2 regions of the Nocardiopsis sp. iso_238 genome follow, and region 2 is predicted to be linked to the other one. Evidence: riboswitches for the same ligand, from Rfam matches in the RefSeq annotation. Region 2 holds a riboswitch; the other holds the start of a gene.
The links. Region 2 has a riboswitch for thiamine pyrophosphate ahead of tenA (thiaminase II). Riboswitches for the same ligand answer to the same signal wherever they lie in the genome.

Region 1 (3,991 bases), 3.0 Mb from region 2:
GCGTCCCTGGGCGGCGCCTCGGCCCGGTGGCCACGGGATACCGGTGACCGCCGGGCCGGGTCGCGGGCCGCCGTCCCGATCCGTACCGTCATCCGGTTCTCACGATCCGTGGTCTGGACCTTGACAGGTCTAGACCACTCTTGCTTAGGTGACGTCACCCCCCGCGGCGCGCGGTCGGACGCAGCGCCGCACCCTAGGAGTGTGATCACGTGATCCGACGTCTCCTGAGTCAGCTCGCCGCGCTCGGCGCGATCGCGGCTGTGCTCGTTACCCTCCCGGTGGCCGCCGCGCAGGCGGCCACCGCCTGCGCCACCGCCTGGAGCTCCTCCTCCGTCTACACCGGCGGCGGCCAGGTCTCCTTCGAAGGCCGCAACTACACCGCCAAGTGGTGGACGCAGAACGAGCGTCCCGGAACCTCGGACGTCTGGGCCGACCAGGGCCCCTGCGGCGACGGCGGAGGCGGTGAGCAGCCGGGCCCGAACGACTTCGTCGTCAGCGAGGCCCAGTTCAACCAGATGTTCCCGAACCGGAACCCCTTCTACACCTACTCGGGCCTCACCACCGCCCTGAGCTCCTACCCGGGCTTCACCAACACCGGCAGCGTCGAGGTGCAGCGACGCGAGGCCGCGGCCTTCCTGGCCAACGTCAGCCACGAGACCGGCGGGCTGGTGTACATCAAGGAGATCAACGAGGACAACTACCCGCACTACTGCGACCTGAGCCAGCCCTTCGGCTGTCCGGCCGGCCAGTCCGCCTACTACGGCAAGGGCCCGATCCAGCTGAGCTGGAACTACAACTACAAGGCCGCCGGTGACGCCCTCGGCATCGACCTGCTGAACAACCCCTACCTGGTCGAGCAGGACGCCTCGATCGCCTGGCGGACCGGACTCTGGTTCTGGAACACCCAGTCCGGTGCCGGGACGATGTCGGGGCACACCGCCATCGTCGACGGTCACGGCTTCGGCGAGTCGATCCGCTCCATCAACGGCTCGATCGAGTGCAACGGCGGCAACCCCGGACAGGTGCAGAGCCGCATCAACACGTTCACCCAGTTCACCCAGATCCTCGGCACCACCACGGGGTCGAACCTGAGCTGCTGAACCCCGGGTGCCGTGAGGCACCCCTGACGGCACCCGAGCGGGGGTGCGACCGGCGACCACCGCCGGGCGCGCCCCCGCTTCTTCGTGTCCCGGAGGAGGGAAGGTCTTCACCGCGCGTCCTGTTTGCCCCATAATGGAGCCAATCCGACAGGGGAGCGCGTGAGCGCTGAGAGTGCGGCACCCGGCCGCAGACCCTTACACACCTGATCTGGGTCATGCCAGCGAAGGAAGTCGTAGGAAACCGCCGTCGTGCGTGCGTCAGCGCGCGCCCGACCGGCGCTCTTGGCCACATGGGCCCTCGTCACCCCGACGAAGGGACACCAACCATCATGAGTACCGAAAACCGCGGGACCGGCACCGGAGCCACCGCCGAACCCGGGGGCCCCGTCCGGGAGGTCCTCGCGAAGGCCCGGAGCTGGCGCACCGTCGACATCGTCGTCGCCGCCGTCATCGGCGTCGCGGTCGGCGTCGTCTTCTGGCTGTGGAACATCGTCTGGTCGGTCACCACACCGCTGTTCGTCGCGTTCCCGCCAGGGCAGGCCGTCGTCTACGGCATGTGGCTGATCTCCGGCGTGCTCGGCGGCCTCATCATCCGCAAGCCCGGCGCGGCCCTGCTCACCTCGATCGCCGCCGCCTCGGTCTCGGCCGTGCTGGGCACCCAGTGGGGGGTCATGGTCGTCGTCGACGGCACCCTCCAGGGGCTGCTGCCCGAACTGGTGTTCCTCGCCTTCGCCTACCGGCGCTGGAACATGGGCGTGGCCGTGCTCGCCGCCGCCGTCGCCGGGCTCTCCCCGGCCATCCGCGACAACATCGCCTACAACGTCACCTGGCCGATCGAGTACCAGCTCACCTACGGCGTGATCGTGGTGCTCAGCGCGGCCGTCATCGCGGGCGTCGGCGCGCGCCTGCTCACCACCGCGCTGGCCAGGTCCGGCGCGCTGGCCCCCTTCCCCTCGGCCAGGGGCTGACCGTGACACGACCCAACGCACGAGGGGCGCGCGTCGAACTCTCCGGCTGGGGATGGAAGCACTCCGGCCGTGACACGTACGCCCTGCGCGGGGTGGACCTCACCGTCGAACCGGGGGAGCGGGTCCTGCTGCTCGGAGCCTCGGGCGCGGGCAAGTCCACCCTGCTGCACTCCCTGGCCGGGCTCACCGGTGAGGACGGCGCGATCAGCGGGGAGCACGAGGGCTCGCTGCTGGTGGACGGAGCACCCGCCGACCGCGGCCGGGGCGGCGTCGGGCTGGTCAGCCAGGACCCCGAGACCCAGCTCGTGATGGCCCGGGCCGGGGACGACGTCGCCTTCGGACTGGAGAACCTGGGGGTGGACCCCGAGCACATCTGGCCCCGGGTCGAGCGCTCCCTGACGGAGGTCGGCTTCCCCTACGGCCTCCGGCACTCCACGGGCGCCCTCTCCGGCGGGGAGAAACAGCGCCTGGTCATCGCCGGCGCGCTGGCCATGCGGCCGCGCCTGCTGCTCCTGGACGAACCCACCGCCAACCTCGACCCCGCCGGGGCGGTGCTCGTCCGCGACCTGCTCTCCCGCCTGCTCCACGAGACCGAGGCCACCCTCGTACTGGTCGAACACCGGGTGGCCGACGTCGTGGACCTGGTGGACCGGGTCGTCGTGGTCGAACCCGGCGGGGGAGTGATCGCGGACGGCACCCCGGAGCGGGTGTTCGCGGAACACGGCCGTTCGCTGGCCGACCAGGGCGTGTGGATCCCCGGGAACGAACCCGCCCCCGAGCTCACACCCGGGCCCGGCGGCGCACCGCTGGTGGAGACCGCCGGCGTCACCGCCCGCACCCCCTTCCAGGTGGGTGTGCGCGCCGCACCTCGGAGGACGGTGCTCGACGACGTAGACGTCACCCTGTCCGCCGGGACCGCCACCGCCCTGACCGGACCCAACGGCGCGGGCAAGTCCACACTCCTGACCATGCTGGCCGGGCTCTCGCGCCCGCACCGGGGCCAGGTCCTGCCGCGCGGTCCCCTGGCCGAGGCCGACCGGCGCCCGCTCGTGCGTTGGCCCGCCCGCCGTCTGGCCCGGCACGTGGGAACGGTCTTCCAACACGCGGAGGACCAGTTCGTCACCGCCACGGTCCGCGACGAACTCCGCTTCGCGCCGCTGCGCGCGGGGATGGGAGAGGCCGAGACCGACTCCTGGGTGGGCGAGCTGATGGAGCGGCTGCGGCTGACCCGGCTGGCCGAGGTGCACCCGTACACGCTCTCCGGCGGGGAGAAACGGCGCCTGTCGGTGGCGACCGCGCTCAGCTCCGGTCCCTCGCACGCCCCGGACCTGCTGGTGCTGGACGAACCCACCTTCGGCCAGGACACCCGAACCTGGACGGAACTGGTGGAGCTGCTCGGCGCCCTGCGTGCCGAGGGGCGGGCCGTGGTCATGGCCACCCATGACGAACTCCTCCTGCGCCGTCTGACGGACGTGGAGGTGCGGGTGGCCGAGGGGCGCGCGGTGCCCGTCGAGGCGGCCCGGTCCGCGACGGCCCGAGAGGGGGACGCGTGAGTTCCCGGAACACGGACCGCGCGGTGCCGCCCCGCGCCCTGGGCGGGGACACCCTCACCCTGGACGTGCCCGAGGGCGGCGGTGCCCGCTACTGGCTGACCGGCCTGAACCCGGCCGCCAAGCTGCTGGCCGCGCTGATGATCGGTATCGGACTGATCCCGGCGGTCGACGCCGTCACCGGCGGCGTCGTGCTGCTCGCGGTGCTGGTCACCGTGCCGTTCAGCGGAGTGGACCGGCGCACCCTGCTGGTCCTGGGCGGGCCCTTCCTGCTCATGGGGCTCAGCAGCGGCGCGGTCAACTACCTGTACGGCGAGCAGGGGCTGGAGGGCGCCGTGGGCGCGGCGGTGCGCCTGCTGGCCATCGCCCTGCC
Region 2 (3,991 bases):
GGCGTCACACCAGTTGGGAGCGGGTTCACACTGACCGGCGAGTGCTCCGTACCGGGTCAGCGGGGACGGGGGCGCCTCGGCAGGACCGCGACCGGGACGGTCGCCGCGTGCAGCACGCCCTGGCTCACGGAGCCCAGGAGCAGGCCGCGCACGCTGCCCCGTCCACGGGAGCCCACGACGATCAGGTCCGCCGCCGTACCCGCCTCCACGATGGCCTCGGAGGCCTCCCGCCCGCCACGCACCACGGAGACGGCCACCCCCTCGGTCCCGTCGTCCACGACCCGGGCCAGCATCTCCGACACCAACTCCTGCGCCCTCCGGTCCAACAGTTCGTCCGGCGGGTACCACTCGCCCTCGTCCAGGAAACGGGAGTCGAGCGGCAACGGGACCTGCCAGCTGTGCACCGCCACCACCGAACCGCCCTCCACCAGCGAGGCCTCCCGCAGAGCGAAGGCCAGCGCGCGCCGGGAGTCGTCGGACCCGTCCACCCCCACCACGATCCGGCGCGGCGGGACCGCGGGATTCTCCGCCCCGGTCCCGGGCACCACGACCACGGGGCACTCCGCCCGGGACGCCAGCCGGACGCTCACCGAGGCGTCCAGCACCGACCGCGCCGCGCCCAGTCCGCGCGAACCCACCACCGCGAGGTCGTCCGGGCCCGTCCGCCGCGCCAGAGCGGCGCCCGGCTCCTCCAACGCCAGGACCTCCTCCACGGGAACCCCTGGGTGGCGCCCGCGCACGTGGGCTCCGGCCTCGGCCAGGATCCGGCGGCCGTGGTCGGAGACCTCCTCGGGGGGCGGGAAGCGGGTGGTCCCCGCGTAGAGGGAGGTCACCAACGGCATCGCCAGGGCGTACACCACGTGCAGCGGCCACCCGCGCCGGTCGGCCTCCGCGGCCGCCCAGAGCAGGGCCCACGAGGCGGTGGGCGACCCGTCGATCCCCACCACCACCTTCGGCGCGACCAGCCCGTCCTCCACCATCGACAGCCCCCTCCGGCAGCGTCCGCGCACGTCACGGCTCTGCCTGGAGTCTTCCACCCGCCCAGCGCGGATCCCAGTCCGTGAGGCGTGTCGCCGCGGGTCACCGTGGAGTGCGGGCCGCCCCCAGCACGGCTACGATGCGCACATGGGCCTGCTCACACCCCTGGCCGTACGGATCGGGGCCCTCGCGTGGACACCGCGACTCCTGCCCCAGATCACCTGGCTGGACCGGAACCTGTACCGCCTCAGCCGAGGGCGCCTCGGTCTGCTCGACCTCGCCGGGCTGCCCAACACCGTGCTCACCGTCAGGGGCCGTAAGAGCGGCCAACCGCGTCGCACACCCCTGCTGTGCGTCCCCGACGGCACGGACCACCTGGTGGCCGGATCGGCCTTCGGTGCCGACTCCACCCCCGCGTGGGCGCTCAACCTGAGGGCCGCGCGCACGGCCGAGATCGGCGGGGCGGGGCGGGGGGTGACCGTCCGGGCCGAGGAACTCACCGGGGCGCCCCGGGACCGGGCCTGGGCACGTCTGTGCGGGGTCTGGCCCAACTTCGCCCTCTACCAGCGGCGGACCGACCGGGTCATCCCCGTCTTCCGCCTCACCCCGGTCCCGGAGCGCTGAGCCTCAGCGCCGCCAGGCCTCCTGGCGCCAGGCCGCGTCCCAGAACATCCACTCGTAGGTGGTGGCCCTCCGGAACGCCTCACGCATCCGGGAGACCGTCGCCTCGCCCGCACCGGCGGCGAGCCGGTCCGCGATCGCCTTCACCTGCTCGGTGGACCGGGCGAACTCCTCGTCCCCGTAGGTGGCGATCCAGTCGCCGTAGGGGTGGTCACTGAGGTCCCCGGCCTTGGCCATGAGCCGTTCACCGACGTCGGTGTAGACCCAGAAGCACGGCAGGACCCCGGCCACGAGTTCGGGATAGCCCTGGGTGTGCGCCAGCGAAAGCACGTACGAGGTGTAGGCGGTACAGGTCGGGGACGGCTGGACGTCCTCCGCGACACTGCCCACGGTGCCCTCGTGCAGGGAGCTCTCCACCGCGATCGCGCCGTGCGCCGCCTTGGCGAAGAACGCGATCTCCTCGCTGGTGTCCGCCCTGGCGGCCGCCGTGGCCAGGGCACGCGCGTATCCGCGCAGGTACAGGGCGTCCTGGACCATGTAGTAGTCGAACCGTTCCCGGCTCAGGGTGCCGTCCCCGATCCCCTGGACGAACGGGAGGGCGTCGATGGCGTCCCGTGTCGACGCCGTCTCCTCCCACACGAGAGCACAGAAACCAGTCATGAGGCGATCCCTTCGCTAGCACGATCCAGAGCAGGTTCGACGGGTGTGATCTCAGCCCCGTGTGTCCGGGGCACCCCGTGCCTGTGCCGGACCCTACCGTTCGGCCCCGTACCGGACCGCCCTCGGGGAGCCCGTTACGGTCCGGAGTCCCAGGGTCGGGAGGGCCGACCGGAACCACACCCGCAAGGCCGGGCTTGTCCGTACTGGTCACGACCCGTCCCGCCGGTCTCGGGCGTATCGAGCGGTCGCGGGTTTGACTCGTGACCCCCAGGCACAGGACCTACACGTTCTGTGAACAACCTGGAAGGCCTTCGTATGCGCCCGCACCTGGCAGCCCTCGCCGCCATCCCACTCACCGCCGCTCTCCTGGCCCCCAGCCCCGCGTACGCCGCGCCCACGCCCCTGGCCGACGCGATCTCCGCCCTCACCGTCGCGGACGAGTCCCGTTCCGGCTACGACCGAAGCCTCTTCCCGCACTGGGTCGACGCCGACGGCAACGGATGCCACACCCGCGCGGAGGTCCTCATCGAGGAGGCCGAGACCGCGCCGGAGGTCGGGGACCGCTGCAGACTGACCGGGGGCGAGTGGCACTCCTACTACGACGGCCGCACCATCACCGAGGCCCGCTCCCTGGACATCGACCACATGGTCCCGCTGGCCGAGGCGTGGGACTCCGGGGCGTCCGAGTGGAGCACGAACCAGCGCCGGGACTTCGCCAACGACCTGGACGAGCCGGTGGCGCTCGTGGCCGTGAGCGCGGCCTCCAACCGGTCCAAGGCCGACCGGGACCCCGCCGAGTGGATGCCCCCGGCGGAGGAGGCGCACTGCCGGTACGTCACCGAGTGGACCACCGTGAAGACCCGCTGGAGCCTGTCGGTCGACGAGGCGGAGCTCGCCGCGCTGACGTCCGTCGCGGACACGTGCCCCGACGCGGTCGTGGAGACCACCCCGGCCCTCTAGCCCGGGGCTCGCACTGAACGGGATCGGCCGTGGTTCACGGCCGATCCCACCCGGACGCGACCTTCACCAGCGCGTTCAGGTGCTTGTCCAGTCCGTGTCCAACCGGGTGTCCAGCCCTCTGTCCAAGCAGGTCACGCACTCTCCCAGTAGCCGCCCACATCCGGTGGGCGGGACTCAGGGAGGCACAGAGTGCAGGAGTGGATACACACGCCGGTCGGGGTGGAACCGGAACGCTGGACGACCTGGCCGGACTGCCAGAGGGTCCTGGCCATCGCACACACGGTCGCTGACGCGCAGCGGCTCATGGACCCCATCGCCGTATTGGCCGCCGACCACCGTGTGCAGGTGGTGTTCACCATCGCCCCGCACGCCGTGTTCGGCGCGGGTGTCCAGGAATGGCTGGGCGCCATTGAGGCGGTGGTGGTGCCTTGGCAACAGGCGATCCGCACTCGCTTCGACCTGGCGTTGGCCACCAGTGTCAGCCGTGAGTTGGACCGTGTGCTCGCCCCGATCGTGCTTTTCGCGCACGGGGTGGGGTTCAACAAGCTCACCCCCGTCCCCGTCTACGGGCGCCAGGTGCTGAGCCGACAGCCCTACGGGCTGGCCCGTGAGGGTTTGGTCCGAGACGGACAGCTGGTCGCGGCTCGCCTGGCTCTGGCCCACACCCATGAGGGGACACGTCTCAGCCGGGTGTGTCCGGAAGCGGTGGGCAGCGCACGCGTGGTCGGCGACGCCGCCGTCGACCGGCTCCTGGAGTCGTTGCGCCAGCGCG

Region 1: another riboswitch for thiamine pyrophosphate. It lies ahead of AC0VYL_RS22575 (ECF transporter S component); the one in region 2 lies ahead of tenA (thiaminase II).

Annotation. Positions count from the first base shown of each region.
Region 1 is NZ_CM149668.1:4,989,799-4,993,789, reverse strand. Features, by position in the region: gene AC0VYL_RS22580 (glycoside hydrolase family 19 protein) at 210-1,100, shown strand; TPP riboswitch at 1,240-1,347, shown strand; gene AC0VYL_RS22575 (ECF transporter S component) at 1,430-2,068, shown strand; gene AC0VYL_RS22570 (ABC transporter ATP-binding protein) at 2,071-3,621, shown strand; gene AC0VYL_RS22565 (energy-coupling factor transporter transmembrane component T family protein) at 3,618-3,991, shown strand, end outside.
Region 2 is NZ_CM149668.1:1,707,962-1,711,952, forward strand. Features, by position in the region: gene AC0VYL_RS07590 (universal stress protein) at 57-980, opposite strand; gene AC0VYL_RS07595 (nitroreductase/quinone reductase family protein) at 1,126-1,602, shown strand; gene tenA (thiaminase II) at 1,606-2,259, opposite strand; TPP riboswitch at 2,249-2,347, opposite strand; gene AC0VYL_RS07605 (HNH endonuclease family protein) at 2,575-3,219, shown strand; gene AC0VYL_RS07610 (hypothetical protein) at 3,409-3,991, shown strand, end outside.